4 regions of the Buttiauxella sp. 3AFRM03 genome follow, and region 1 is predicted to be linked to each of the others. Evidence: predicted binding sites of a transcription regulator. Region 1 holds the regulator's gene; each other region holds the start of a gene.
The links. The regulator PurR, encoded in region 1, represses purine synthesis genes. The targets are predictions, from matches to a motif close to CANGCAAACGTTTGCNTG.
Positions count from the first base shown of each region.

Region 2: a site for PurR is predicted at 2,784-2,801, ahead of purT (formate-dependent phosphoribosylglycinamide formyltransferase). Genes of this name have one in related genera too.
Region 3: a site for PurR is predicted at 2,250-2,267, ahead of cvpA (colicin V production protein). Genes of this name have one in related genera too.
Region 4: a site for PurR is predicted at 4,247-4,264, ahead of purE (5-(carboxyamino)imidazole ribonucleotide mutase). Genes of this name have one in related genera too.

Region 1 covers NZ_CP033076.1:599,712-605,729, reverse strand. The annotation lists gene punC (purine nucleoside transporter PunC) at 1-251, opposite strand, end outside; gene punR (DNA-binding transcriptional activator PunR) at 367-1,278, shown strand; gene purR (HTH-type transcriptional repressor PurR) at 1,317-2,342, opposite strand; gene D8682_RS27410 (YnhF family membrane protein) at 2,635-2,727, shown strand; gene sodB (superoxide dismutase [Fe]) at 2,781-3,362, opposite strand; gene D8682_RS04065 (C40 family peptidase) at 3,494-4,348, opposite strand; gene D8682_RS04060 (Grx4 family monothiol glutaredoxin) at 4,711-5,055, shown strand; gene D8682_RS04055 (response regulator) at 5,161-5,937, opposite strand; gene rnt (ribonuclease T) at 5,982-6,018, opposite strand, start outside.
Region 2 covers NZ_CP033076.1:744,089-750,106, forward strand. The annotation lists gene ptrB (oligopeptidase B) at 1-1,466, opposite strand, end outside; gene D8682_RS04750 (tellurite resistance TerB family protein) at 1,560-2,243, opposite strand; gene D8682_RS04755 (YebG family protein) at 2,361-2,705, opposite strand; gene purT (formate-dependent phosphoribosylglycinamide formyltransferase) at 2,844-4,022, shown strand; gene D8682_RS04765 (bifunctional 4-hydroxy-2-oxoglutarate aldolase/2-dehydro-3-deoxy-phosphogluconate aldolase) at 4,088-4,726, opposite strand; gene edd (phosphogluconate dehydratase) at 4,792-6,018, opposite strand, start outside.
Region 3 covers NZ_CP033076.1:4,502,338-4,508,355, reverse strand. The annotation lists gene purF (amidophosphoribosyltransferase) at 150-1,667, opposite strand; gene cvpA (colicin V production protein) at 1,707-2,192, opposite strand; gene dedD (cell division protein DedD) at 2,461-3,189, opposite strand; gene folC (bifunctional tetrahydrofolate synthase/dihydrofolate synthase) at 3,179-4,447, opposite strand; gene accD (acetyl-CoA carboxylase, carboxyltransferase subunit beta) at 4,514-5,434, opposite strand; gene D8682_RS22465 (DedA family protein) at 5,573-6,018, opposite strand, start outside.
Region 4 covers NZ_CP033076.1:1,816,793-1,822,810, forward strand. The annotation lists gene D8682_RS09950 (hypothetical protein) at 1-393, opposite strand, end outside; gene D8682_RS09955 (hypothetical protein) at 814-1,344, shown strand; gene D8682_RS09960 (MFS transporter) at 1,734-2,996, shown strand; gene D8682_RS09965 (glycoside hydrolase family 99-like domain-containing protein) at 3,018-4,145, shown strand; gene purE (5-(carboxyamino)imidazole ribonucleotide mutase) at 4,353-4,862, shown strand; gene purK (5-(carboxyamino)imidazole ribonucleotide synthase) at 4,859-5,923, shown strand.

The sequences.
Region 1 (6,018 bases):
CCGATGGCGAACAGGCTTAAACCCGCCAGTAATACCGGTTTACGACCGAAGTGGTCTGACAATGGACCCCACATCAACTGGGCAAACGCAAAGCCGGCAAGGAACAGACTCAGGCTGGCACTGACGGCAGAGGCGTCGGTCTGTAAATCTTGCTGAATGGCAGCGAAAGCAGGCAGATACATGTCTGTGGCGAGGAACCCCAGCACACTTAATCCGGCCAGCCAGATAAGAAATCCTTTTGATGGTTGCATAATTTTCTCTTGTTTTATCTTGCAGGTTAATCGCCGCGAGAGTGTACGGAGTGCAATTACGCTTGTGAAACGCTAATATTTGTAGGTTGCGTTCAAAAAATTTGTGAGCAAAGAAATGTGGTCAGAATACTCGCTGGAAGTCATCGATGCGGTAGCGCGCAATGGCAGCTTCAGCGGTGCAGCACAAGAGTTGCACCGCGTTCCGTCTGCCATTAGTTATACGGTGCGGCAACTCGAAGATTGGTTAGCCGTTCCGCTATTCGAACGTCGTCATCGGGATGTTGAATTAACCCCTGCTGGCGTCTTTTTTCTCAAAGAAGGCCGCTCTGTTATCAAAAAAATGATGACGACACGGCAACAGTGCCAACAGATCGCCAATGGATGGCGTGGTCACCTGGCGATTGCAGTTGATAACATTGTAAAACCGGAGCGAACGCGGCAACTGGTGCTGGATTTCTATCGCCATTTTCCTGATATCGAATTACGTATCTTTCAGGAAGTGTTCAACGGCGTGTGGGATGCGCTGGCGGATGGACGCGTAGAAGTGGCGATTGGCGCGACTCAGGCGATTCCGGTTGGGGGGCGTTATGCCTTCCGTGATATGGGAACGTTGAGCTGGCGTTGCGTGGTGGCTTCCTCGCACCCACTGGCACAGTGCGATGGGACGTTAAGCGATGATGACCTGCGTGCCTGGCCATCGCTAGTTCTGGAAGATACTTCGCGTTCATTACCAAAACGAATTACCTGGCTGTTAGATAACCAGCGCCGCGTGGTAGTGCCTGATTGGGCGTCCGGTTCGGATTGCTTGAGCGCGGGGTTGTGTATCGGCATGGTGCCGTTACATATTGCCAAACCGTGGGTTGCTTCAGGGAAATGGCGCGAATTAACGCTGGATAATCCATTCCCTGACGCGGCATGTTGCCTGACATGGCAGCAAAACGATGCATCGCCAGCGTTGGCCTGGCTGTTGGATTACTTAGGCGATAGTGACACGATGAATCAGGAGTGGCTACAGGAGCCGCTGTAAGTCTGCTGGATGTCGCTTGCGCGACATCCGACACACACTTAGCGGCGATAATCGCGAAACGGGCCATCAGCCACAGAGCGGCGTTCAATCAGACGCGGGTGAACCTCAATCGACTGCGACTCTTCGCGTTTGTTGACGATTCTATCCAGCAGCATATTAAACGCCGTTTCCCCTAGCGAATCTTTCGGCTGGTGGATGGTGGTCAATGCCGGTGAGAAGTAACGCGCGTTGCGTACGTTGTCGTAACCGATAACGGAAATATCCTGCGGTACGCGCAGCCCCATTTCATCAGCAGCGCAAATAGCACCCATCGCCATAATGTCGCCGCCACAGAATACCGCTGTTGGGCGATGAGACTGGCCGATGATCTGCTGCATGGCGCGGTAACCTGATTCAGGTTCAAAGTCTCCCTGAACAATCCAGTTTTCCGGAATGGAAATTCCCGCTTCTTCCAGTGCTTTCATAAAGCCTGCATGGCGGCCGCCACCGGTGTTACGTTCCATTTGCCCGGGAATGGCGCCAATTTCGCGGTGGCCGCGTTCAATCAAATAACGTCCAGCAAGATAACCGCCGTGGAAAGCGTTATCGACCACGGAGTCGGTGAAATCGGCACGAGCCTCGCCCCAGTCCATCACCACCATAGGGATGTGACGGTACTCTTCAAGCATGGTGAGCAATGATTCAGGATATTCAGAGCACATCACTAACAGGCCATCGACACGCTTTTGTGCCATCATCGATAAGTAAGCGCGCTGCTTTTCAAAGTTGTTGTGCGCGTTGCCCAAAATCAGGGTGTAGCCTTTTTCAAAGCAGCTATTTTCCACCGCTTCGATTATCTCGGCGAAATAGGGTGCTTCACTGGAAGTGGCAAGCAGACCAATCGTTTTGGTGTGATTAACTTTCAGGCTTCGTGCTACGGCGCTTGGCGAGTAGTGCAATTCTTTAATTGCTGCCCACACCGCATTGCGCGTTTCTTCCGCCACAAAACGGGTTTTGTTAATCACATGTGATACGGTTGTAGTGGAAACGTTTGCGCGCTTCGCCACGTCCTTGATTGTCGCCATTAAAATTCACTCCGGGCTATATCGTAAACCCTTGATTGCTATTATGTTAAACGTTTGCGTACGCTGACTCCACAGGCAACATGATGGTTGCAGGTATGCCGGGATTGCGACATAAAACGGGAGGAGGGCATTGAATTGACGATACGCAACAAATTAGCGAGGGATTTTGGCCTATCCAGGCGAAAAGTGGAAGAGGGAAAATTGATATCAGATTAAAACCTGGAGGATTTTTATCTCTGGTTGTGGGAAAATCACCCTGACACATCGATTGTATGGATATAAAAGGAGTTTAATGATGAGCACCGATTTGAAATTTTCAATCACGACGACGGTAATTGTTTTGGCTTTGATTGTTTTCGGCGCACTAACTGCCGTACTGCACTGATTTTTACGCTTTGATCAAGATGGGCCGCAAATCGCGGCCCATTTACTTTTGCATTAAGCTGCTAAATTCTTCGCAACAAACGCCCAGTTCACCAGCGCCCAGAAATGCTCAAGGTAGCCAGCACGAGCATTGCGGTAGTCGATGTAGTACGCATGTTCCCACACATCCACAGTCAACAGCGGTTTAGCTGCAGTCGTCAGTGGGGTGCCAGCGTTAGAGGTAGAAACAATCGCTAATGCGCCATCTTCCTGTTTAACCAGCCATGTCCAGCCAGCACCGAAGTTCTTGATAGCAGCATCAGTAAATTGCTGCTTGAACTCAGCGAAGCTACCAAAAGATTTATTGATGGCTTCCAGCAGTTCGCCAGTTGGCTCGCCGCCAGCATTTGGTGCCAGGCAGTTCCAGTAGAAAGTGTGGTTCCAGACCTGAGCGGCGTTGTTAAATACGCCACCTTCGGAAGTACGAACGATCTCTTCGAGGGTTTTACCCTCAAACGCGCTGCCTTTAACCAGATTATTCAGGTTAGTGACATAGGTTTGATGGTGTTTACCGTAATGGTATTCCAGGGTTTCGGCGGAGATATGCGGTGCTAAAGCATCTTTTGCATACGGTAGTGCAGGTAGTTCGAACGACATTGCTAACTCCTTATTATTGTTTACATCTAGACAACACTTTTAGTGCGGGTTTAGGGTAACAAATTGAAAGGGTAAGCAAAAGAGGAACACGCCTGCCCAATGAAGGGCAGGCGCAGATTTTCGACGAATTTTTAACGAATGGTTTTGGAGGTCATGACACGTTTAGCGCCAACATAGTGGCGTTGCCAGTAATCTTCGCTCAAGGAAGTGATTTGGATATCCCTGCCCGAACGTGGAGACTGAATGAACTTACCGTTGCCTACATACACGCCTACGTGATCCGCAGTGCCGCGACCTTGTGTACGGAAGAATACCAGGTCACCTGTTTCCAGCTCACCACGATCCACCGAAGAGGCATCACGCAGGTGATACATTTCGTTAGCAGTGCGTGGAATACGGAACTTCACCAAATCTTTATAGGCGTAATAAACCAGACCGCTGCAATCGAAACCGGTACGCGGTGAAGTCCCACCCCAGCGATACGGTTTGCCAATCTGGCCCATCAATTTGTTCATCGCCGTTTTCTGTGCTTTTTGCACCCGGACTTTATGCGCAGCGGCAATCGTCGTTGGTTGCTCTGCTTTGACTTTCACGCAATGCGTTTTATAACCTTTACGAGGTTTACTGCATTTTTCGGTGAGAGCAACAGGCTGGACTTTCGCGAGCTGAGAGGATTTTTTGCGGTCTTTACTGGCAAGATTTTTTGTTTTAGCACTGCTGGAGTTTTTAGCGGTTTTACTCGTTGAGGCAGTGGTTTCTTTTTTCTTGCTGGCTGTTTTGGAGGTGGTGTTGGTTTTCTTGCTGGCGGTAGTGGTTTTATCTTTACTCTTACTGCTCTTTTCTGTGCTCTTGGTTGTGCTTTTCACAACGTGCGCTTTATGCGCCGCCACGGGACGAGCGTGCTCAGACGCCTGCGTCAATGGTGTATACGGCAAGGTAAATAGCAGAGCACAGAGCGTGATAGAAATTTTTGTTATCCGCGCCACTCGACAATCCCCTGGTTAAAATGAATGCATGATAATTACCATCATGCCCGTGTATGATTTTGCGAAACCCGCCGATTCTAATCTATTAAGTGAGATAAAGTTAACAACCTTTTACCTATCGTCGTGCTGTTTCGTAACCAGTCGCAAAAAAAATCATCAAACTTAAGGTCATAAGGTGATTTATTGATCAGGGATAGGGTTAATTCCTGATTTGCAGCTACCGGAAAAGTGTTATTCTTGAGACATGTTATCCCTCCATCGCGTAGTACACAGAAACCCTGCAAAAATTGGTGTTTTCTGGAGAGGGTATCGATCGCTACAATGGCAGGCTACTGCCGAGACCAGGTTTGAGGAAGCAAGCAATGAGCACTATTGAAAAAATCCAACAACAGATTACTGAAAACCCAATCCTTCTTTATATGAAAGGTTCCCCGAAACTGCCTAGCTGTGGTTTCTCAGCCCAGGCTGTGCAGGCGCTGTCTGCCTGTGGTGAGCGTTTCGCCTACGTTGATATTTTGCAGAACCCGGACATCCGTGCTGAGTTGCCAAAATATGCCAACTGGCCGACTTTCCCGCAATTGTGGGTTGATGGCGAGCTGGTTGGCGGTTGCGACATCATCATTGAGATGTATCAACGTGGTGAATTGCAGGCGCTGATTAAAGAATCTGCTGCTAAGCATAAATCTGAAGAGCCAGACGCAGAGTAATTTGCTGCTGGGATAAGTGAAGGCTGAAATGTCTTCGCTTATTGTTTTTAATGGTTCATCACGTGTAGCGTGATGAACCATTTTACTTTACTGGCGGTGATCTTTTTAAGACCGTGCCGTATTCGTTAGAGCCGCCATGACCAATTCGAAAAGTTCTGCTACGCGGTTTGTTGAGCCGTTTGCTCCCCGAATATATGCTTCTTCTTTATGCTCTGGAAGATTTGATGCTGCATAGATTATGAATGGTGTTCTGTTGTTTGCAGCTCGAAGCTTGTCAAGTAACACATACCCTTCCCGTGGTCCTTCCTTTCTGCCCATATCGGAAATTATCGCATCAAAGTTATTTTCAGCAATAAGTCCCAAAGCCTCTTGAGTGGAAAGTGCCAGTGTAAATTCAATCCCTTGGGCTTCAAAAGCTTTCCGCTCATAAATATTATTATCTGGACGGTCGTCTACCCATAAGATTCTGTGCTTGGATTTTGCAGTAGTTGCGAGCATTGATGAGGTTGATACAGCATTAATGATCTTTTTGAACTGTGAATCTTCTAATGCCGCATTATCTCCAGGGTTTTTGGCTGTGGCTGCTGCCAAAGAGGCAATTGTCATCATTTGCGCTTTCAGGAAGTTGTCTTCGTCTTTGAAGTCGGAAGGGCCATAAAGCTTATTATGGTGTTTTGCAACCAACCATAAAAAACCCAGAAATACTAATATAGGGAAGAAAACCATAAAATAGATTAAAGGAACTATATGGTCCGAAAGATTGTTGCCCAAGCCCACGACTAATGAGGCAAAACCATAAACCAGCACTATAAATAGAGCAATTATGCCCAAAGGGCTTTTGGTGAATCCTTTAGCAGATTCAGCAAATTTGTTGATTTCCATAACCAGTTACCCTCATGGTTCGTGCAAATAAAGAACCAAACACCTTAGGCTTCAGAATTCGGCTGTTCTGGCAACGGCAGC
Region 2 (6,018 bases), 140 kb from region 1:
CCAAGCTCACCGCCGCCACGCACGTGGGCAATCGCATAGACAAAACCACGGTCTAACAGGCTCAAACGGCTGCTGCTGAAATCAGCATCCATACTGCTGCCATACGAGCCGTAGCCGTACACCAAAAGTGGATTTTTCCCACGGATGAAATGTTCACGGTGATAAACCAGTGATACCGGCACTTGGACGCCATCTCGTACCGTTATCCATAAATGTTCACTGCGATAGTGACTGGCATCAAATCCCGCCACTTCGCTTTGTTTAATGACGCGCCGCTCGCCGGTATCCATATCCAGCTCGAATAAGGTATCAGGCGTAGTCATTGACGAGTAACCGTAACGTAGTCGGGAAGATTCCGGTTCAGGATTGTAACCAACCCAAGTTACGTATGCCGGATCGTCAAAAGCAATTCCGGTCACTTCGTGCGTTTTACGGTTAATTTGCCGTAGGCTGGTTAGCCCTTGCTGGCGTTCTTCAACAACCAGCCAATCGGTAAACAACGTAAACCCTTCCAGCATGACGTTTTCACGCGGTGGAATCAGCTCTTCCCATTGGCTTTCGTCGCGCACTTTTGAGCGATACAAACCAAAGTTTTTGCCTTCACGATTCGAACGCAGATAAAAATGATGTTGATAGTGATCGAGAGTGTATTCGTGGTCTTTACGGCGTGGTGCAAAACTTTGTGGCTGCGCATCCACCAGCTCGGCATCCAGCAACAACACTTCGCTGGTCGTCGCGCTGCTCAGGTAAATCAGGACAAAATGCTTCGAAGTCGTTTTATGCACGCTGACATAAAACATTTCGTCCTTCTCTTCGTAAACCAACTCGTCGGACGTGGAAGGATGCCCTACCGTATGTCGCCAGACCTGATATGGCAGCAGCGTTTTAGGGTGCTTGCGGACGTAGTAAAGCGTGGCGGAATCATTCGCCCAGACAAAACTGCTGTCGACATTTTCCAGCACTTCCGGGTACCAGTTCCCGGTTTCCAGATTGCGGAAACGCAAACCGTACTGGCGACGCGAAAGAAAATCTTCCGCCAATGCCAGCACAGTATTGTCAGGCGTGATGCTCATCCCGCCCATCGTATAAAATTCACTGTGGGCAGCACGGCGATTACCATCCACCAGCGTGCTCCACTCTTCCCATTCAGCCAGCATCACCGACTGGCGCTGATAAATGGCGTATTCATTTCCGGTTTCAAAAACCTGGCGATAACGATAGCCATTTTGCGTATAGGGCGCGGAGACATCGCGTTGTGGGATACGGTCGATCATCTCTTTGAGCAAGCGTTCTTGTAGCGCCTGTTGCGTGCTCATGACTTGATGGCCGTAATCATTTTCCTGATGCAGATAATCAAGTACTTGCGCATCTGCGCGCTCGTCGTCGCGCAACCAATAATAGTTATCGATGCGGGTATCGCCATGAACTGACATGGTGTGAGGAATTTTTTTAGCTTTTGGTGGCATGTCGATTTTCATTTTTGAGTTAACACCCTGTAAGGGTGGCAAATTAAGACAGCCTTGCAAGCGTAACGTGGGATTTTGAGAAAAATGCCGGGGTTAACCCGGCAGATTGAGTTTCTGTTGCTGAATATCTTTTTCAATACCTTCGCGCACATCTTGTGGGATTTTTAGCGCATCACCTAACGCACTGAGATAGCTACGTTCCATAAAGTGGTCGATGTCGATTGCCGCACAGCTGAGGAAATAAAGTTCCAGAGCTTCTTCTTCGTTATTAACGCCTTGTACCAAACGCTGTGGATCAAGCGGTTGATCGATAGCCTGTTGAATCAGCGTACGGCCTGACTCTTCAATACCCGCATCCCGCAACTGTTGTTCGATTATCTGGCGCTCTTTGTCATCGATATGGCCGTCACTTTTCGCGGCAAAGACCAATGCCATTACCAGACGCTGGGTCCGCACATCAACTGGCGATTGTTGCTGCCCAAATTGCGGCTCCCCCTGATGGGTTTCACGGACGCGATCTTTATATTTGCTCCACATCACGCTTCCAGCGACTGCCCCACCGCCAACCAACAGCGCGCTGGTTCCGTATTTAGTGAGTAATTTACGCGATGATTTACTTGCCAGCAGTAACCCCGCTAAGCCACCCAGCGCGCCAGGTACCAGTAATTTGCTCAGCCCCTGAGGATCTTGAGTGGGTTGATTGTGCCTGGAAGATTTTTGGCCGGGCTGTGTCGCTTGCCCCAGCATAGACTGAAGCTGCTGTAACCAATTACTCATGAGAGACACCCTTGTTTTAGAACATAGCCACTGAGGTTAGGTGAAAGGCTGTCAAGAAGTGTCTGATAAGACTAAAGATGAGAAAAGAACCGCGCCGGTATTCCGACGCGATAAAACTTAAGCGGCTTTGGTGCGTTTACGTGGATGTTCGGCTACTTTATCATCAGAAGCCTCTTCTTCAGTAACGACTTCAGGCGTTTCATCTGCTGCTGTTGCCGTTTCCAGCTCTGGCAATTTTCCGCTTTTCAGTACGGTCGAAAGCACATCTTTGTTTTCTGCCATCCACATGGCCAGCACGTCATTTTGGCCTTCTTCGAGAGCAATTGGGCTTTGAGTGAGCCAGTCACTCAACACTTCGGCCAGGTCGAGCATTTTGTCATAGGCGTCTGCGTCCTTTTTACTGGCAAATGACATTTTTTCTTGCCCCTCTCGTACTACAACGTATTTGATTTCAACCGCCATTTTGCAGCTCCGGCTTAACTGTTTATTTAAACAGTATAATAATATTACCCTTGCATCGCAAGCGGGAAAGTCGCTGCGTACGCAAACGTTTTCGTTTATAATTCGCCGGTCTATTTTCTCCGTTTGGGTATACAGATTATGTCAATGTTGGGAACAGCGCTTCGTCCTTCAGCTACACGTGTGATGTTGTTGGGTTCAGGCGAATTAGGAAAAGAAGTGGCAATTGAATGTCAACGTCTGGGGCTGGAAGTGATTGCCGTAGACCGCTACGCTGATGCCCCAGCGATGCACGTCGCGCACCGTAGTCATGTCATTAATATGCTTGATGGTGCCGAACTTAAAAAGCTGGTCGCTGCTGAAATGCCCGATTTTATCGTTCCCGAAATTGAAGCCATTGCCACGGATATGCTGGTAGAACTGGAGCAGCAAGGCCAGAACGTTGTCCCGTGCGCCCGAGCCACTAAGTTGACCATGAACCGCGAAGGTATTCGTCGTCTGGCAGCTGAAGAGTTAGAACTGCCCACTTCAAGCTACCGCTTTGCCGATAGCGAAAGCGCTTTCTTGCAAGCCGTCGAAGAAATTGGCTTCCCTTGCATCGTTAAACCGGTAATGAGCTCTTCAGGCAAAGGGCAAAGCTTTATCCGCAATGCCGACCAGTTAGCCAAAGCCTGGGAATACGCTCAACTCGGTGGCCGGGCAGGCAAAGGACGCGTCATTGTCGAAGGGGTGGTGAATTTTGATTTTGAAATCACTTTGTTGACCATCAGCGCAATCGATGGCGTGCATTTCTGCGCGCCAATTGGTCATCGTCAGGAAGACGGCGATTATCGTGAGTCGTGGCAGCCACAAAAGATGAGTGATGTTGCGATTTGTCGCGCGCAGGAAATTGCCGAGAAAGTCGTGAAATCCTTAGGGGGCTTCGGGTTGTTTGGCGTTGAGCTGTTTGTCTGTGGCGATGAGGTCATTTTCAGCGAGGTTTCCCCGCGTCCACATGATACCGGCATGGTGACGCTGATTTCTCAGGATTTGTCAGAGTTTGCATTACATGTCCGCGCCTTCCTCGGCTTGCCAATTGGCGATATTCGCCAGTATGGCCCGGCGGCTTCTGCGGTGATCCTGCCAGAATTAACCAGTGATAACGTCCAGTACGGTAACGTCGCGGGTGCGGTAGGTGCCGGTTTGCAGGTGCGTCTGTTTGGTAAGCCGGAGATTGAAGGTAAACGCCGTATGGGTGTCACGCTGGCAACAGGTTCTAGCGTGGAAGATGCGATTGCGCGTGCGATTGCCGCAACCAAAGCGGTTATCGTCAAAGGATAAAAAAACCGGTCACATCGTTATCTATGTGACCGGTTTTACGCAGCTACAACTTAAAGAATGGCGTATTATTTCGCGCCTTCAACCGCTTCACGAGCAAGCTGAGTAATACGGTCGTAATCACCTGCTTCCAGTGCGTCAGCCGGAACCAACCATGAGCCACCGATACACAGAACGCTTTTCAGTGCCAGGTAATCACGGTAGTTAGCCGGTGTGATCCCGCCAGTTGGGCAGAAACGAACCTGAGAGAATGGGCCCGCAATAGCTTGCAGTGCTTTGGTGCCACCATTCGCTTCAGCCGGGAAGAATTTGAATTCTTTCAAGCCGTAATCCAGACCCAGCATCAGTTCAGAAACAGTGCTGATACCCGGAATCAATGGAATTGAGCCTTCGGTTGCCGCTTTCAACAGTGGCTCAGTCAGACCTGGGCTGATAGCGAACTGCGCGCCAGCTTCGGTCACTTCTGCCAGTTGCTCTGGGTTCAGAACGGTACCCGCACCAATAATCGCTTCTGGTACTTCTTTAGCGATAGCGCGAATCGCGTCCATTGCACATGGAGTACGCAGAGTCACTTCCAGAACGCGCACGCCACCAGCAACTAATGCTTTAGCCATTGGTACTGCGTGTTCCAGTTTGTTAATTACAATAACCGGGACAACCGGCCCTGTTTTCAGGATCTGTTCCGCAGTAGTTTTCCAGTTTTTCATCTAATAAGGCCTCTTCAACCAACTTTATAATTCGTTTCCAGTGCGGCAATTGCTACATCTGGTCCTTAAAATTTAATGCAGGTCGCGCCCTGTTCCGCGCCAGATAACTGTTCGCGTAACGCGCTAAATAGTTCACGGCCGGTTCCAACGCGATCAGCGCTGAGGTCCGGGTGATATGCAGTGCGTTTTGCAAGCTCTGCATCATCGACCAGCAATGTCAGTTCACCCGTTTGACCATTGACGCGAATCATATCGCCATCACGGACTTTCGCCAGCAACCCACCATCATAGGCTTCTGGCGTAACATGGATTGCTGAGGGCACCTTACCTGATGCACCCGACAGTCGTCCATCAGTGACTAACGCAATTTTGAAACAGCGGTCCAATAATACCCCAAGTGGCGGCATAAGTTTATGTAATTCTGGCATGCCATTCGCTTTTGGCCCTTGATGGCGCACAACAACCACGCAGTCACGGTCCAGCAGACCTGCTTCAAACGCTGGCAAAACGTCATGCTGGCTTTCAAAGATGACGGCGGGAGCTTCGATAATTTGATTTTCCACGGGAACTGCAGAGGTTTTCATTACTGCACGGCCGAGGTTACCGCTAAGCACTTTGGTGCCGCCGTGTTTGGAGAATGGTTTTTCAAAGGTTGCAATGACATCGGTATCGAGTGCGGTTGTCGCACCTTCACGCCATGCAAGCTGCCCATTATCCAGCCATGGTTCCATGGTGTAGTGATGCAGGCCAAAGCCCGCAACAGTGTTCACGTCTTCATGCAGCAGGCCACCTTTGAGCAATTCGCGCATTAGCACTGGCACACCGCCCGCGGCCTGGAAGTGATTGATGTCCGCCGGGCCGTTCGGGTACAGGCGCGCCAGCAAAGGCACCACATCAGAAAGATCAGAGAAATCATCCCAGTTAATGATGATACCTGCTGCACGCGCCATCGCGACCAGGTGCATCGTATGGTTGGTAGAACCGCCGGTTGCCAACAACGCAACAATGCCATTGACCACTACTTTTTCGTCAATCATTTTACCGAGTGGCATCCACTCGTTGCCATTTCCTGTCAGGCGCGTTACCTGACGTGCCGCTGCTGCCGTTAGTTCATGGCGCAGAGGGGCATCCGGATGAACAAACGAAGAACCCGGGAGCTGCATCCCCATAAACTCAACCACCATTTGGTTGGTATTGGCGGTGCCGTAAAAAGTACAGGTGCCTGGCGCATGATAAGAAGCAGCTTCAGATTCCAGTAATGCCAGACGGTCAACTTTGCCTTCAGCATAAAG
Region 3 (6,018 bases), 1.4 Mb from region 1:
TTCGCCCGAGGAGTTTATCTGGGCTGACTTTGCCGCAAGATGGGGCGGGATGCAAGCAGTGCTGCCCCTCACCCCGCCCTCTCCCACAGGAGAGGGAGAAACCGTTCTATCCCCTCTCCTTCAAGGAGAGGGTTAGGGTGAGGATGGTATTAACCCTCGTTATGCATCTCTAAGTTTTCCACTTCGTTCTGGCGCTGAATCGCTTTCGAATCGTCATTACGCAGTGACTCAAGATACTCAAGGTATTCGTGATCAACATCTTTGGTGACGTAGATACCATTGAATACCGAGCACTCAAACTGAGTGATGTCCGGATTCTCAATGCGAACCGCTTCAATCAGATCGTCCAGATCCTGGAAAATCAAACCGTCTGCACCGATTAGCTGACGAATTTCATCCACTTCACGGCCATGAGCAATCAGTTCGTTGGCGCTTGGCATATCGATGCCATACACGTTCGGGAAGCGAATCTCAGGTGCCGCAGAAGCCAGGTAAACTTTCTTCGCACCCGCTTCACGTGCCATCTCGATAATCTGCTCGGAAGTGGTACCGCGCACGATGGAATCATCCACCAGCAGCACGTTTTTATCGCGGAATTCAGCGCGGTTGGCGTTGAGTTTACGACGCACAGATTTACGACGCAGTTGCTGGCCTGGCATGATAAAGGTACGGCCAACGTAGCGGTTCTTCACGAAGCCCTGACGATATGGCTTGTCGAGAATACGGGCAATTTCCAGCGCGATGTCGCAGGAAGTTTCTGGAATCGGGATAACCACGTCGATGTCCAAATCTTCCCACTCACGGGCAATTTTCTCACCGAGTTTTTTACCCATTTCAACGCGAGCGCTGTAAACGGAAATCTTGTCGATGAACGAGTCCGGACGCGCGAAGTAAACGTATTCGAACAGGCAAGGGTTGCTGGTTGGGTTGTCGGCACACTGGCGGGTGAACAACTGCCCTTTCTCAGTGATGTAAACCGCCTCGCCCGGCGCGATATCACGCAGGAACTCAAAGCCCAGCGTATCAAGCGCCACGCTTTCAGAGGCCACCATGTATTCGGTACGGCCATCACCCAAATCACGCTTGCCCATCACCAACGGACGAATACCGTTCGGATCACGGAAAGCCACCATGCCGTGGCCGATAATCATTGCCACACACGCATATGCGCCGCGGATTTGGCGGTTAGTCGCAGCAATGGCAGCAAAAATGTTGTCGGCTTCCAGCGGATAGTTGCGGAAGTTATCCAGCTCGCTGGCGAAAATATTGAGCAGGATTTCGGAATCAGAGGTGGTGTTAATATGACGACGCTTTTCTTCGAACAGCTTTTGGCGCAGTTCGTGCGCGTTCGTCAGATTACCGTTGTGTGCAAGAGTAATGCCGTACGGGGAGTTCACATAGAATGGCTGAGCTTCTGAAGCGCTTGAGCTACCCGCTGTCGGGTAACGCACATGGCCGATGCCCATATTTCCCTGCAAGCGCTGCATGTGAATGGCACCAAATACATCGCTCACCAGACCATTAGCTTTACGCAGACGAAAACAGTTTAAAGCATCAATGGTGACGATGCCTGCGGCATCCTGCCCACGATGCTGAAGCACCGTTAACGCGTCATAAATCGACTGGTTGACCGGCATAAAACCGGCGATACCGACAATACCGCACATGTTGTCTTTTCCTCATTAAGCCACAACCCCCCGATACGATTACCGGGGCAAGAAACTTGACGAGCTTTGCAGATAGTCAAAGAACCATCTGATGATGAAACTGAATTGCGGGATAAGCTGCGACTTTTGCCAGTCGTCACTCTTAGAAAAACCAGTAAACGTATCAAGAAAGAACAGAATGGCGGCGACGATCAGCGCTCCACGTAACGCACCGAAACAGATCCCCAACACCCTGTCTGTACCCGACAGGCCGGTTTTCTCAACCAGTGCGCTAATCACATAATTGACTATCGCACCGACGATGAGTGTCGCGATAAACAGTATCGCGATAGCTATTCCATTACGTACCAGTTCGTCTTCAAAGCCAGTGAACCAGACTGACAGGTAAGTGTAGTAATGACTGGCAACAAAGAAAGCACAACCCCATGTCACCAGCGACAACGCTTCACGCACAAACCCACGAATAACACTAATCAGAGCCGAAAAACCGATGACTCCAATGATGGCGTAATCTATCCAGACCATGAACAAATCTCACGACAAATCGCCCTGACGTCCAGTTCGGGGCGCATTCTAACAGAAAAAGAAAACGTTTGCGTAGGGATTTCCTTCCCTCGCGTAAATAAATAATGGCGTTGAAAAAATGCTCAACGCCATTAAAATTTTGCCCTAAAACAACCCTCACCCTGGCCCACTCCCTGAGGGAGAGGGGATGAGATCAGTGCCACTTTTCCCCCTCTCCTGGGGGAGAGGGTCGGGGTGAGGGCGACCTGAACTCAAATCGGGCTAATTTCTATCTCGCCGTATAATTCATCACCACACCGTTCAGCCCGGAAAGCGAATTCAGCTCGCCCAGTGAAGACTTAAGCTTGTCTTTCGAGGCATCCGGCCCCACCAGAATACGGGTGACTTTTCCTTGTACCGGTGTTGATGGTGACGTGTAAACACGGAACCCTGCGCCGCGTAGTTTACCAACAATTTCATTCACTTTGTCGGCATTCTTCAATGCACCAAGTTGCACAACGTAAGCTTTCCCGGTTGGTGCTTGTTCGGTCGTCTCTTGCTTCGCAGGCTTTTCTGGCACTGGCGGTTCTTCGTTCATCATCGCCAGGCGCTCTTCCGTTTGAGAAGCCTCGACCTTGCTCTGCGGTTTCTCTACCGGCTTCGGTTTTGGTTTCTCAGCGACGGGCTTCGGTTTCGGCTGTTCACGGGAAACAGGGACTTCATCAATGCCCGCCCCGCTATCACCAGGCAGCGAAGCGATATCCAGCCCTGGCGCTGCCGCCGTACCGGCACGCACTTCTTCAGCTGCACCTTCCGGTGGTTGTGAAGGGAGTGCCTGAGTCGCCGCGGGTAGCATATCTGGCTCATCGGTATCACCTGGTTTTGGAACCAGAGGAATAGCTGCAAACTCATCCTGATAATGCTTTTTCTGACCATCAAGCAACCCTGGCAGGATAATGACCCCCAGTGCGACCAGAATGATGGTTCCGACTAATCGATTTTGAAACTTACTCGCCACCTGCTTTCTCCGCGTCCAGCGCTTCCATTACGTGGGCTACTGTATGAAATGAACCACACACCAGCACGGTATCATTTTCCGTTGCTGCGTTCATGGCAGCATACCAGGCCTCAGCCACTGTGTCGTAGACTTCACCCTGACCGAGATGTTCAATCAGTTGTTCAGCACTCGCACCGCGTGGCCCTTCTAATGGAGCACAATACCAGCTATCGACTTGCGGGGACAAACATGCCAGCGTCCCGGCGATGTCTTTATCATGCAGCATTCCGATGACCGCCAGCACGCGGCCACGTTTCGGCAACTCTGCCAGCCGCCCGGCAAGATAAGCCGCCGCATGGGGATTGTGCGCCACATCCAGAATAACCAATGGCGCTTGCGAAATGACCTGGAATCGCCCTGGTAGAGTCGCCTCTTTAATTCCTTGAATGATAGCGTCATCGCTAACATTCAGCGCGCTTGCGCGCAATGCTGCCAGCGCCGTTGCCGCATTTGGCTGCGGCACCAGTGGCAACGGCAGCCCACTCAACTCGCCCTGAGCGTCTTTGAAGCTCCAGCTATTCTCTTCAACGCTGTAAGACCAGTCCACACCACGGCGCAGCAAATGAGCGCCTTTTTCAGCCGCCACATCAGCGATGGTCTGCGGCATATCCGGCTCACCGACGACAGCAGGTTTTCCACCACGGAAGACCCCGGCTTTTTCACGCCCGATGCTTTCGCGATCTGGCCCCAGCCAGTCAGTGTGATCAAGCGCGATACTGGTGATGACAGCGACATCGGCATCGACGATATTGGTCGCATCCAGGCGCCCGCCCAGACCCACTTCAAGAATCACAACATCAACCGCCAGTTGCTTAAACAGCAACAGGGCCGACAAGGTGCTGTATTCGAAATAGGTCAGTGATGTCTCGCCACGCGCCGCTTCAATCTGCGCAAAGGCCGCCGTGTGGTAAGCCTCGTCCAGCTCTTCGCTTTGTACGCGTACGCGCTCGGTGTAACGCACCAGATGCGGTGAACTGTACACACCAACGCTGTAACCCGCCGCCATCAACACCTTTTCCAGGGTACGGCAAGTTGTGCCTTTGCCATTTGTCCCGGCAACCGTAAACACCGTTGGCGCAGGTTTCAGGACATCAAGCGTAGCCGCCACTTTTTTGACGCGCTCAAGGCCAAGCTCGATGGTTTTAGAATGGAGGTTTTCCAGATAACAAAGCCACGTGGCAAGGGGCGACGTGGCTTGAGGTGTTTGAGTTTTTTCCATGATGCCCGCTCTACGCTACGGTTCAAGAAAAAGGGCAGAACCTGTGCGGCCTGCCCTTATTAACAATCAGGCCTCGTGACCTTCTTCCGGTGCTGCCGGAACCACTAGCGGTTCACGCGGCGCATCAGGATTTGGTGCAGGCTGATTTGTCAGTTTTGCCAGAACGCTTGCCAGTTTCAGACGCATTTCCGGACGGCGAACGATCATGTCGATCGCCCCTTTCTCAATCAGGAACTCACTGCGCTGGAAGCCCGGCGGCAGTTTTTCACGAACGGTCTGTTCGATAACGCGTGGGCCTGCAAAGCCGATCAACGCTTTTGGCTCAGCAATGTTGAGATCGCCAAGCATCGCAAAGCTTGCAGAAACCCCACCCATCGTTGGGTCAGTCAGAACCGAAATATACGGCAAACCGCGTTCTTGCATTTTTGCCAGTGCGGCACTGGTTTTCGCCATTTGCATCAGCGACATCAGCGCTTCCTGCATACGTGCGCCACCGGATGCGGAGAAGCAAATCATCGGGCAATTATCTTCCAGAGCCTGTTCAACGGCACGCACAAAACGCGCGCCCACAACAGAACCCATAGAACCGCCCATAAAGGCAAACTCAAACGCCACAGCAACAACTGGCATGTTATAGAGCGTGCCTTTCATCACCACCAGCGCATCTTTCTCGCCAGTTTCTTTCTGGGCTGATGCCAGACGATCTTTATACTTTTTGGAGTCTTTAAACTTGAGGATATCTTTTGGCTCAAGTTCACTACCCAATTCAAACAGCGAGCCTTCATCTAACAGGCTGTGCAGGCGATCGCGCGCAGACATGCGCATGTGGTGATCGCATTTTGGGCAGACTTCAAGATTGCGTTCCAGTTCGGCACGGTACAAAACCTGGCCACAGCTGTCGCATTTAGTCCACACCCCTTCAGGGATACTCGCCTTGCGGGTAGGGGTGACGTTGCTCTTATTGAGAATTCGTTCAATCCAGCTCATTGATGACCTTTCTGCTTGAACCTGGTCGATGCCAGTTTTTCTGTGGCAGCAATAGCTGCCCCAGACCATAAATGGTGCTCATTAAAACATAACGGCCCGCGACTTTGGATAAAAAAGTGGTCGAACCGCGCGATGGGGTTACTTTTGTAGGCGTTTGGCCGCATACCTTTGACGGAGAACTTCGATGACACCCGGCAGAATTGACAGGACGATAATCGCCACTATCAGTAATTTCAAGTTTTCCTGCACAATCGGGAAGTTTCCAAACCAGTAACCTGCGTAGGTAAATAACAGTACCCACAGCAACGCACCGGCCACGTTATACATCGCAAAATGACGATAGGACATATGCCCCATCCCGGCGACGAACGGTGCGAAAGTTCGCACAATCGGTACGAAGCGCGCGAGGATAATCGTTTTTCCGCCGTGACGCTCGTAAAAAGCGTGGGTTTTATCAAGATAACTGCGGCGGAAGATTTTTGAGTCCGGATTACTGAACAGCTTTTCTCCAAACAACCGCCCGATAGTGTAGTTCACGGCATCGCCAATAATGGCGGCGATGACCATTAAAATCACCATGGTAT
Region 4 (6,018 bases), 1.2 Mb from region 1:
GCAGAAGGTAGTCGCGTAAATAAGTGCGATGATCAATACGTTGCCTGTTAGGTCGGTATCTTCATCTGAAATGAAGTTTTCTAACATGCAAATTGAGAATTGCTCACGGCGCCAGTCGTATTTACAAATGATAACCGCATGAAGCTGTTCCGGCTCATCACGGTCGATCAGCTTTAAAGTTATATCCAGTATTCCGTCTTCAGTGTTACCGCTATAGGTCTGCATCGCCCATCGCCAGTCCAAGGGGCTTTGTAAATTTGCGTCTTCAAGCTGGCGTCTCTCTTCGTCGCTCAAAACGCCTACTGAGATATTAGTCCATCCAAGTATTTCAATAGCTTCTTGTGTTGTTGCCAGGCAATGATCATGTATTTGCTGAGTAGATAGGAAGCTCACTTCATGTCGTCCTTTTCTTCTATCCCATGGCTATTATATCGTTCAGGTGTGAAAGTAGGCGAGTTATTCTGACCTGCCCCCCGCTATACGTGGTTTTAGAGGGCTGACGTGACCTGTTCCCAGTTGATTGACACACGGCATGTTAGCAAGATTCATGGTGACTCAATTACGAACGTCTGCTGATCGCTAAAAGCAGCCCGAACACCTGGTTTAATATCTCCTGCAATTCCAAAATTCAATTTTCACTATATCGTGATTTGTGCCGAAGACTTTCGGTTTCCAATAATTAAGCAAGGTTTTACTGTTGACTTGTCCAGTACTTTTAGCAGAAGGTGGAGGGGTAAAAAGATTCGCCCCCGAATGGTGCACGAACACCAAAAGAGGGCTAACCACAAACGTTAACTTATAAGGAGTAACGCTATGGCTGTTGCCAATAGTAACACATTCGCTCGCCCTGAAATCATTGCTGCTCAATCCGTTATTGCGGGGAACATCGCAGCTTTATTAAAAATACCGTTGAGTGCCACGCATGATTTATTCCAGGTTGTGGATATTTGCCAACGTTATGCTGATGAATTAATCGAAGTTAATAATCACGCTGAATATATGGCGTTATGCGGGCGTTTACTGGCGGGGTTGAATGTACTGAAAGTGGTTTTAAAATCGCCGTTGCCAAAACATCTTATTGAGCAATTAACGGTGAATGACAATAATTACGATGAATATCGAAGTCCACTTTCAACAGATTCAGAGACAACCTGTGAATATTGTTGCGCATTAACCATGGTGTTACTGAACCAACAGGTCACGCTGGATCAGCAGGAACAGATCAGCGAATTATTATTTGAATTACTGAGCATGCTGGCAGAGGATTTGAAAGCGCCGCGTTTTATCCGCACCACGACAGGGCTGGCAATGATAGAGGGTGACGCCGTGCCGGGCATTCATTAAACAACGCTAAGGGGCGGTACCTGGTGACAGGTATCGCTGGTGTATCTGCCTTATTCCCCCCTGAAATAACTGACCAAAACAGCGGAATATATTACCGATCAGCATCGTCAATATTAGTTCAAAAAAAAAAACCATGGTGCACCTGGCTTCCTGGCAGTTATGTGATATTGAGCTCGTCGATATTTTATATTTCGCCACATTTCTCCCTATTTGGTTAATGATGGCACTCAACAGAAGGACTGTTCTTTAATTTAACGTTATAAACGGGATGGTTATATTCATGCATTACCAACCCATAATCAACAACCAGAAACCATAACTAAGGAGGCATTAATTGAACCATAAATTAGGATCTTTATAAAACAATCTATTACATGGAGTAATAATTTATGTCCATCATTAAACAGACTAATCCCTGGTATATTGGCACTGTATCAGGGATGGCATCCTATATCGACTCGGCCGCGATTGTATCAAGCGGAACCGCTCTGGTTATCTATTCAAAAACGATTGGCGTCACAGCAGGGCAAATCGGTATTTTCTCCGGTGTATTAACACTCTGTATTGCCCTGGGGGCTTTTTTCGGCGGCCGTTTAGGCGACATGTTCGGCAGAAAAAAAATATTCATCACCACAATGGCAATGATTGTCGTTGGCGCATTGCTAATGGCATTAGGTCGAACATTTCCCCTCTTACTTCTCGGCACTCTTTTATTGGGTCTGGCGACAGGTGCAGATTTACCGGTTTCTCTGGCGACCATCTCGGAGGCGGCAACGGATAAAAATCGCGGGAAAATTATTGGACTGTCTAATCTTTTGTGGGCTGGCGGCGTAAGCGTATCAATGGCCATCGCTTCAGTAGTCGGCAGTTGGGGCATTTTAGGCGCGCAAATTCTTTACTTCCATATTGGAATTACTGGTATCGCATTATTAATCCTGCGCTCGCTTATCCCTGAATCTCCCCTGTGGTTGGCCGCACACCATGAACGCCTCTGTGGAGTAAAAACGATTCGCGCCCAAACAGCCTCATTCAAAGATTTATTTAACAGAAAATATCTCACTCCGTTTATCGCACTTTGTCTTTTCTATATGTTGACTAATCTGGCGGCTAACACCAGTGGGCAATTTGGTGCATATATTGCCGTTAATATCGTCGGTATACCGATTGAAACCCACTCATTTTGGAGCTTATTAATGCTTCCGGTATGTATTGTCTCCGGGGTTGCCTTTATGAAACTGGTTGATACTCCCAAAAGAATGACCGGATTTATTGTTGGCGCATTTTTCTATACCGCAGGGTTTGTTATGCCGGTTTTATTTAACTTTGCACCGTTCTCCTGGTTCTGCGCCATGTTATTTACCAGCACAGGGGCCGGACTGGCATTTGAAGGCATTATGAAAGTATGGTCGCAGGAATCATTTCCCACGATGTTACGCTCAACGGCGCAGGGCATCATCGTTGCGGTATCCAGGCTGACCTGCGGGCTACTGGCATTTGTGACCCCCTTATTACTCGAAATGGGAACAACTTTTTTATATACCGTCCTCTCATGTATGGCCGGTGTCGGTATGGTTATCGGTTGGCTCTGCTTTCATGGCAACCAGCGCAATGAGTTTAATTCCGAGGCAGATATTATTCAAAACCATCATTAATACGTAAAAGGACTGACGATAATGCAAAGAAAATATGAAGTGGCTGCATATTATTTCCCCAATTTCCACTGTGATCCCAAAGTAGAGCAATGGCACGGCAAAGGTTGGACCGAATGGGAACTGGTGAAAAATGCTACCCCACGGTTTGTCGGCCATATGCAACCCAAAGTGCCGCTATGGGGTTATGAAGATGAAGCTGACCCAGTGGTTATGGAAAAGAAAATTAGAGCAGCCGCCGGGCACGGGATCTCTGCCTTTATCTTTGACTGGTACTGGCACCAGGAGGGGCCATTTCTTGAACGCTGTCTTGACGAAGGCTATTTAAACGCCGCCAACAATAGTGATGTTAAATTTGCCATTATGTGGGCCAACCATGACTGGCTGGAGATTCATCCGGCTACCCGTTATCAGCCTTACCCTACCCGCCTCACGGGGGCTGTCTCCGAGCAGATATTTATAGATGCAACCGAGCATATTATTGAACGCTATTTCACTCATCCTTCTTACTGGAAGATAGACGGGAAATTTTATTTTTCGATTTACGAGATGATGAGCCTGGTTAAAGGCCTGGGTGGGCTGAGCAATACCAAAAGAGTGCTGGAGGATTTTCGAGCAAAAATTCGCGCGCGCGGGCTGGGCGAGTTGCATCTCAATGCCGTGGTATGGGGTATAGAAACCTTACCAACCGAAAATACGCTTACCGATGCTGACAAGGTGATTGAGTATCTGGGAATTGACAGCGTGACCAGCTACGTGTGGGTTCATCATATTACACCGGGTCATTTTCCTGATTGCCCCTACAACGAGATCCGCGAATGCGCCAAAGCAGAACATGCACGCTTGAGCAGCCAACACGCGCTCCCTTATATCCCCAACGTAACAGTGGGCTGGGATTCTTCCCCCAGAACGGTGCAAACCGACTGCTTCGATGACATTGGCTATCCCTGGTTCCCGGTGTATACGGATAATTCCCCTGCGGAATTCGAAAAGGCGCTGCAGGACGTTAAGAACTTTATGGATACAGAAAAATCGGTATTTCCCGTTTGTACGATCAACGCGTGGAACGAATGGACGGAAGGGAGCTATCTCGAGCCAGACACCGTTAATGGTTTTAGCTACTTAGCAGCCGTCAAAAAAGTATTTAGCTAAAGTAATGTATCCAGAGGCGCTACCCGGTGCGGAATTTTATTTCCGCATCGTTCTCACTTTTATCATGTCAGGAAACAGGACAATCTGGCGTTAACAATCGCCACGCAACCGTTTTCCTTGCTGCATGTTCATGCTATTCTCTGAGCCCTTCTGACCGACCGAGCCACGTTCGGTGATGTTTGCATACCCACAGGAGTTTTGAGACGCATGTCCTCCAACCAGACCCCGGCGCGTATCGCCATTGTCATGGGTTCCAAAAGTGACTGGGCCACCATGCAGTTTGCCGCAGAAATCCTCACCGCCCTTGATGTCCCACACCACGTTGAAGTGGTTTCCGCACACCGCACTCCCGATAAACTCTTCAGCTTTGCCGAACAGGCGAGCAGCAACGGTTATCAGGTGATTATTGCAGGTGCAGGCGGTGCGGCGCATTTACCGGGTATGATCGCGGCGAAAACCCTGGTTCCGGTGCTGGGTGTGCCAGTCCAGAGCGCGGCTTTAAGCGGCGTCGACAGTCTCTACTCTATTGTTCAAATGCCACGCGGTATTCCGGTTGGTACGCTGGCAATCGGCAAAGCCGGTGCGGCCAACGCTGCTTTACTGGCGGCGCAAATTCTCGCTCTGCACGATAAAGATCTCAGTCAGCGCCTGGCAGACTGGCGTCAAAGCCAGACCGACGAAGTGCTGGAAAACCCGGACCCACGGGGTGAAGCATGAAACGCGTTTGCGTGTTGGGTAACGGTCAGTTAGGCAGAATGCTGCGCCAGGCGGGCGAACCGCTGGGCATCGCGGTTTATCCGGTGGGTCTTGACGCTGAACCTGAAGCCGTACCATTTGCGCAAAGTGTTATCACCGCAGAAATTGAGCGCTGGCCTGAAACCGCCCTCACCCGCGAACTGGCGCGCCACAATGCATTTGTGAACCGCGATGTTTTCCCGATTATCGCCGACCGTCTGACGCAAAAACAGCTGTTCGATAGACTCGAACTGGCGACCGCACCGTGGCAGTTGCTTTCCAGCCGCGACCAATGGGCTGACGTGTTCCACAACCTTGGCGAACTGGCGATTGTGAAGCGTCGCGTTGGCGGTTACGACGGACGCGGACAGTGGCGTTTGCGCAGCGATGAAACCAGCCAATTGCCCGATGAGTGCTACGGCGAGTGTATCGTTGAGCAAGGCATTAACTTTTCCGGCGAAGTTTCGCTGGTTGGCGCACGCGGGCATGACGGCAGCACGGTGTTTTATCCGCTAACTCACAACCTGCATCAGGACGGTATTCTGCGCACCAGCGTGGTTTTCCCGCAGGCAAACATTGAGCAACAGCAGCAAGCGGAAGCGATGCTTTCGGCAATTCTGCATGAGCTGAACTATGTCGGCGTGATGGCGATGGAGTGCTTCGTCACGCCTGCCGGGTTGCTGATTAACGAACTGGCACCGCGCGTGCACAACAGCGGCCACTGGACACAAAACGGCGCATCTATCAGCCAGTTTGAGCTGCATCTGCGCGCCATTGTTGATCTGCCGTTGCCGCAACCTGTCGTTAATTCACCGTCAGTAATGATCAACCTTATCGGTACCGATTTAAATTACGACTGGCTGAAACTGCCGTTGGTGCATTTACACTGGTACGACAAAGACGTGCGTGAAGGTCGTAAAGTCGGCCATCTCAATCTTAATGACAGCGATAACGACAGACTGGGCGCAACGCTTGAAGCGCTGGTGCCGTTGTTACCCGTGGAATACGCCAGTGGGATTGCCTGGGCGCAAAGCAAACTCTAATCACAGCGGCGGGTAGCGTTAAGCGCTTACCCGCCCTGCCATTCCAGCCCCTTCCTTTCTTTTTTGCATGCAAAAGCGCACAATCCCCAGCGTTT